Regions from separate parts of the Micromonospora sp. M71_S20 genome, predicted to be linked through region 1. Evidence: predicted binding sites of a transcription regulator. Region 1 holds the regulator's gene; each other region holds the start of a gene.

Region 1 (2,265 bases):
CCGACGATCGTCCAGGTGAGCTGGAAGTTCAGCGCCGCGACGGCGTGCGCCCGGGCGGTCGGCGACTGCTGCCCCCGGGCCATCAGCGCGATGAGCGGCGCAAGCCAGCCGAGCAGGCCGCCGCCGACGATCACGCCGACCGCGCCGCCGAAGTGGGCGATCAGGGCCCAGTTCTTGTCGTCGTTGCTGGCGTAGCCGCCCGTCGGCGGTCCGTAGCCGCCACCGGCCGGGTAGCCGGCCCCCGGCGGGCCGTAGCCGCCGGGCGGCGGGAAGCCGCCGGGCGGGGGATAGTCACCGGGCGGCGGATAGTCACCGGGCGGGGGGTAGCCGCCCGACGGCGGCTGGTCGCCGGTGGGCGGCGGATAGCCACCGGGTGGAGGATGGCTGCCCGGGCCCGGCGCCCCGGACAGTGGTGCGGTGGGGTCGCCGGAGCCGGCGTGGCCGGGAACCCCCGACGGAGCGGTCGGGTCCGGCGGGAAGCCGGGGTCCCCCGCTCCGGGAGGGCGAGGTGGTTCAGTCATGGAGGTCACGGTAGGGGCAGCCGGCAAGGCGGCACCAGCGTGACACCGGCCGGGCACGCCCGGACGACCGGTCCCCGGGGCCGTCGGGCGGGCCCGCGCGGTCGCCGATCGGACTGATCGCCCCAGGTCGATCATCGCGCCGGCGGCCCTGCCGACGTAGACTGGCACTCGCTACAGTCGAGTGCCAGCAGCCCGCCCCGGCCCCCGCGTGCCGGGGCCGACGTGCGACAGGAGGTGGGGAGAATGGGTCTCGACGACCGCAAGCTCGCCGTACTGCGCGCGATCGTCGAGGACTACGTCGCCACGCAGGAGCCCGTCGGCAGCAAGGCGCTGGTCGAGCGGCACCAGCTGGGGGTCTCACCGGCGACCGTCCGCAACGACATGGCCGTGCTGGAGGAGGAGGGCTACATCCGCCAGCCGCACACCAGCGCCGGCCGGGTGCCCACCGACCGGGGCTACCGGCTCTTCGTGGACCGGCTGTCCCGGGTGAAGCCGCTCAGCCCGGCCGAGCGCCGGGCGATCGAGCGTTTCCTGGTCGGCGCCGTCGACCTCGACGACGTGGTGCACCGCACCGTCCGGCTGCTGGCGCAACTGACCCGGCAGGTCGCCGTGGTGCAGTACCCGAGCCTGGCCCGATCCTCGGTGCGCCACCTGGAGCTGGTGCCGATCTCCACCACCCGGCTGATGCTGGTCATGATCGCCGACACGGGCCGGGTCGAGCAGCGGCTGGTCGAGCTGCCCGCGCCGATCCCCGCCGATGACGTCACGGACCTGCGCCGGCTGGTCAACGAGAAGCTGGTCGGCACCCGGCTGTCGGAGACCCCGCCGCTGGTGCAGGCGCTGGTCGAGGAGTCGCTGCCGCACCTGCGGCCGGCGATGACCACCCTCTCCACCGTGCTGCTGGAGACGCTTATCGAGCGGCACGAGGAGCGGATCGCGCTGGCCGGCACGGCCAACCTCACCCGCGGCGGCCTGCTCGACTTCCAGGGCTCCCTGCGTCCCATCCTGGAGGCGCTGGAGGAGGAGGTCGTCATGCTCAAGCTCATCGGCGAGGCGGAGCCGAGCACGACGCGGGTGCTGATCGGCGACGAGAACGAGATCGACAACCTGCGCGCCGCCTCGGTGGTCAGCACCGGCTACGGGCCGGGCGCGACCAGCGTCGGCGGCCTCGGCGTGCTGGGGCCGACCCGGATGGACTACCCCGGCACCATCGCCACGGTGCGGGCCGTGGCACGCTACGTGGGCGAGCTGCTGGCCCAGAACTGACCAGTCAGGGCCGACGGCCGGCTCCGGCCGCCGACCGGCGCAACGCGAGACGAACATGAGGACACGGAACGCAGTGGCCAGGGACTACTACGGCATTCTCGGGGTGAGCCGGGAAGCCTCCGACGACGAGATCAAGCGCGCCTACCGCAAGTTGGCGCGGCAGTTCCACCCGGACGTGAATCCGGATCCGGAGGCACAGGAGAAGTTCAAGGACATCAACGCCGCGTACGAGGTCCTCTCGGACGACCGGAAACGGCAGATCGTCGACCTGGGCGGCGACCCGCTCGCCCCCGGCGGCGGGGGTGCGGGTGGCCCCGGCGGCCCCGGCGGCGCCGGGCCGTTCGTCGGCTTCCAGGACATCATGGACGCGTTCTTCGGCGGCGCGGCCGGCGGTTCGCGGGGTCCGCGACCGCGGACCCGGCCCGGCGCGGACGCGATCCTGCGGCTGGAGCTGGACCTGCACGAGACCGCGTTCGGC
Region 2 (2,265 bases), on a different contig from region 1:
GACCCGGGTTGAGGTTGCGGACGTGCTCGACGACCACGCCACCCTCGAGACCGGCGTTGACGGCGATCTGCCGCAGCGGGGCGTCCAGCGCGATCTTGACGATCTGCGCGCCGGTCGCCTCGTCGCCGACCAGGTCCAGCTTGTCGAAGGCGGTCTTGCCGGCCTGCACCAGCGCGACGCCACCACCCGGGACGATGCCCTCCTCGACGGCGGCCTTCGCGTTGCGGACGGCGTCCTCGATGCGGTGCTTGCGCTCCTTCAGCTCGACCTCGGTGGCCGCGCCGACCTTGATCACCGCGACGCCGCCGGCCAGCTTGGCCAGCCGCTCCTGCAGCTTCTCGCGGTCGTAGTCGGAGTCGCTCTTCTCGATCTCGGCCCGGATCTGGTTGACCCGGCCCTGGATCTGCTCGGCGTCGCCGGCACCGTCGACGATGGTGGTCTCGTCCTTGGTCACCACGACCTTGCGGGCGCGGCCCAGCATGTCGAGGCCGACGGCGTCCAGCTTGAGGCCGACCTCCTCGCTGATGACCTGGCCACCGGTGAGGATGGCGATGTCGGCCAGCATGGCCTTGCGGCGGTCACCGAAGCCCGGCGCCTTGACGGCGACGGACTTGAAGGTGCCCCGGACCTTGTTGACGACCAGGGTCGCCAGGGCCTCGCCCTCGATGTCCTCGGCGATGATCAGCAGCGGCTTGCCCGACTGCATGACCTTCTCCAGGATCGGGAGCAGGTCCTTCACGGACGAGATCTTGCTGTTGACGATCAGGAGGTAGGGGTCGTCGAAGACGGCCTCCATACGCTCCGGGTCGGTCATGAAGTAGGCCGAGATGTAGCCCTTGTCGAAGCGCATACCCTCGGTGAGCTCCAGCTCCAGCCCGAAGGTGTTGCTCTCCTCGACGGTGATGACGCCTTCCTTGCCCACCTTGTCCATCGCCTCGGCGATGATCTCGCCGACGCTGGTGTCACCGGCGGAGATGGAGGCGGTGGAGGCGATCTGCTCCTTGGTCTCGACGTCCTTGGCGAGCTTGAGCAGCTCCTCCGAGACGCTGGCCACGGCGGCCTCGATGCCCCGCTTCAGGGCCATCGGGTTGGCACCGGCGGCCACGTTGCGCAGGCCCTCGCGGACCAGGGCCTGGGCCAGGACGGTCGCCGTCGTCGTGCCGTCACCGGCGACGTCGTCGGTCTTCTTCGCGACCTCCTTGACCAGCTCGGCGCCGATCTTCTCGTAGGGGTCCTCGAGCTCGATCTCCTTGGCGATGCTCACACCATCGTTGGTGATGGTGGGGGCACCCCACTTCTTCTCGAGCACGACGTTGCGGCCCTTGGGGCCGAGCGTCACCTTCACGGCGTCGGCGAGCTGGTTCATGCCCCGCTCGAGGCCGCGGCGCGCCTCTTCGTCGAACGCGATCATCTTGGCCATACGGCGTTGTCCTCCTGGACACTCACGGGCCACCCGGAGTGTGTGTCCCGGATGGGCCGCCTGGTGTACGCACCTTGGGACGTCGCCACCTGGCGACGACGACGTCTCCTCGGCCGGGCCGGATAGCCCGCGACGACCGGCCATGTGCCGCAGCCGCGTCTGGACGCCGCTACGACCGTGGCCCTACCGCCCCGACCATTGGCACTCACGGTATGCGAGTGCCAATGACTTGTTTAGCACTCTCCCCTGCCGAGTGCAAGCACGATCGCCCCGGTCAGCCAAGTTCGCCGGTCAGCCGCGCGCTGTCCACCGGCCCCTCGTGGGCCCGCTGCTCGGCGTACGTGACGACCAGGCCGACCAGCTGGGCGAGGTGGGTGGGCAGGGCCAGCACCGCGCCCACCAGCGTCACCGCGAGCACGCCGAGGGCCGTGCCCGGCGACTCCAGCGGGGTGGTGCCGAACGGCAGCGTGCCGATGCCCTCCACCATGCCGGCGGCCCCGCTGCCGACGATGACCGCCGCCGCCACCAGCGCCACCCGGCCGAGCAGCAGACCGAGTCGGTCGTGGAACATCCGGAAGGAACGGCCGATCGGGTGCTGCCGCTCGAACAGGTAGACCGGGCCGGCCATGCTCAGCGCGAAGGCGAAGTAGATGCCGGGGATCACGCAGAAACAGACCCCGAGCCCGATGATCACGCTCATCAGCAGGGTCCAGCCCCAGAGGCCCAGCGCCCGGTGCGCCCCGTAGGAAAGGGCCGCGCCCACGCTCACCGGTTGACCGGCCGCCTGCCGGGTGACCACCCAGGTGCCGGCCGCCCAGCCCAGGCTCTGCACGAAACCGAAGACG
Region 3 (2,265 bases), on a different contig from region 1:
TCAGCTGGCAGGAACCGGCCGGCCGATCGGCGGGCCCCCCTCCCGCGCCGGAGGCGTCGACGGGGGGCCGTTGCCTGTTGCGCAGCAGGGTGGCGCGGCGGGGGACCTGCGCCAGCTCGCCGCACCACAGGGCCGCCTCGACCAGGTCGCCGTTGACGCTCACCCACTCGGCCTCGGCGCCCGCCGGGACCAGCGCGTGGTCGATGCCGGGCGCCACCTTCACGACGGTGTGCGGCACCCGCTCGGCCAGCCCGACCACGAAGTCCCAGGGCGGGGAGTAGGCGTTCGGGTCGAAGATGCGCCGCCCGGTGCCCGCCCTGCGCCGCGCCGGGTCGCAGAACACCCCGTCGACCCGGTCCACGTCGAACGCCGTGGCGTCGCCGCACTCCACCGTGAACAGCTCGGCCAGCCCGGCCGCCGCGGCGTTCGCGGCGGCCATCGCGGCGGTCAGCGGGTCGGCCTCCACGCCGTACACCCGGATGCCGGCGCGGGCCGCGGCGAGCGCGTCCGCGCCGAGGCCGCAGCCGAGGTCGGCGAGCGTGCGCACCCCGGCGGCCCGCAGCCGCTCGGCCCGCCGTGCCGCGACGACGCCCCGCGTGGCCTGCTCCAACCCGGCCCGGGTGAGGAACATCCCCGCCGCCGCCGGCCCGAACTTGCCGACCGCCCGGCGCCGTAACTCGGCCTGGGTGAGGGCGGCCGACGCCAGGCCGGCCGGCAGCCCGGTCGAGCGGAGCGCGGCCGCCGCGGTCAGCGGGTCGCCGCCGGCCACCCGCGCGGCCGCGGCGAGCGCGGCCGACCCCTCGGGCGTACGCAGGGCGGCGAGTTGGTCGAGATCCACCCGGCCATTGTGGTCGGCGGACCCGACGCGCCGGCCGGCGGGTTGGCACTCTCCTTGACGGAGTGCTAGCCGAGGAATAACCTGCGATTAGCACTCTCACCCCGAGGGTGCCAGCTTCCGGGCCTCGTGGCCCGGGCGCTGAACGCCAGGCGGACCGGCACCCGCGACGACGGCCCCGCCCGGTGGCATGTGGCAGATTGACGCCGGTCGGCTCGCCGACCGGTAACGAAACCAGTACCCCAGGAGGGTATGCCCGTGACTACCGCGACCAAGGTTGCGATCAAGCCGCTCGAGGACCGGATCCTGGTCCAGGCGAACGAGGCTGAGACCACCACGGCGTCGGGCATCGTGATCCCCGACACCGCCAAGGAGAAGCCGCAGGAGGGCACCGTCCTCGCTGTCGGCCCGGGCCGGATCGACGACAAGGGCAACCGGATCCCGGTTGACGTCTCCGTCGGCGACACCGTCATCTACTCGAAGTACGGCGGCACCGAGGTCAAGTACGCCGGCGAGGAGTACCTGGTGCTCTCCGCCCGCGACGTCCTCGCGGTCATCGAGAAGTAAGCAACCGATCAGTGTCGTCGCCCCGGTCCGGCTCGCCGGGCCGGGGCGACGTCGCTTCGAAGGGACATTCATGGCGAAGATCCTGAGCTTCTCGGACGACGCCCGGCACCTGCTCGAGCACGGTGTCAACGCCCTCGCGGACGCGGTCAAGGTCACCCTCGGCCCGCGCGGGCGCAACGTCGTCCTGGACAAGAAGTTCGGTGTGCCCACGATCACCAACGACGGCGTGACCATCGCCAAGGAGATCGAGCTCACCAACCCCTACGAGAACCTCGGTGCGCAGCTGGTCAAGGAGGTGGCGACCAAGACCAACGACGTCGCCGGCGACGGGACCACCACCGCCACCGTGCTGGCCCAGGCGATGGTCCGCGAGGGCCTGCGCAACGTCACGGCCGGCACCAACCCGGCCGGCCTCAAGCGGGGCATCGACGCGGCGGCCGCCAAGGTCTCCGAGGCGCTGCTCGGCCGCGCGGTCGAGGTCGCCGACAAGAAGTCGATCGCGCACGTCGCGACGATCTCCGCGCAGGACGCCACGATCGGCGAGCTGATCGCCGAGGCGATGGAGAGGGTCGGCCGCGACGGTGTCATCACCGTCGAGGAGGGCTCCGCCCTGCACACCGAGCTGGACGTGACCGAGGGTCTCCAGTTCGACAAGGGCTTCATCTCGCCGAACTTCGTCACCGACGTGGAGTCGCAGGAGTCGGTCCTGGAGGACCCGTACATCCTCATCACCACGCAGAAGATCTCGGCGATCGAGGAGCTGCTGCCGCTGCTGGAGAAGGTCCTCCAGAACAGCAAGCCGCTGCTGATCATCGCCGAGGACGTCGACGGCCAGGCGCTGTCGACGCTGGTGGTCAACTCGA

The links. Region 1 encodes HrcA, which represses chaperone genes, less so after heat shock. Its sites were predicted from a motif close to GGTTNGCACNCTCNNNNNGAGNGTGCNAACC; they were not measured.
Region 2: groL (chaperonin GroEL) is a predicted target of HrcA. The motif match lies at 1,617-1,647, and genes of this name have one in related genera.
Region 3: groES (co-chaperone GroES) is a predicted target of HrcA. The motif match lies at 924-954, and genes of this name have one in related genera.

The regions. Positions count from the first base shown of each region.
Region 1 is NZ_RCCV01000003.1:64,189-66,453, forward strand. It holds gene DER29_RS25490 (DUF4870 domain-containing protein) at 1-521, opposite strand, end outside; gene hrcA (heat-inducible transcriptional repressor HrcA) at 765-1,787, shown strand; gene dnaJ (molecular chaperone DnaJ) at 1,861-2,265, shown strand, end outside.
Region 2 is NZ_RCCV01000002.1:904,012-906,276, forward strand. It holds gene groL (chaperonin GroEL) at 1-1,420, opposite strand, end outside; gene DER29_RS25135 (hypothetical protein) at 1,695-2,265, opposite strand, start outside.
Region 3 is NZ_RCCV01000002.1:575,580-577,844, reverse strand. It holds gene DER29_RS23520 (methyltransferase domain-containing protein) at 1-838, opposite strand, end outside; gene groES (co-chaperone GroES) at 1,088-1,402, shown strand; gene groL (chaperonin GroEL) at 1,473-2,265, shown strand, end outside.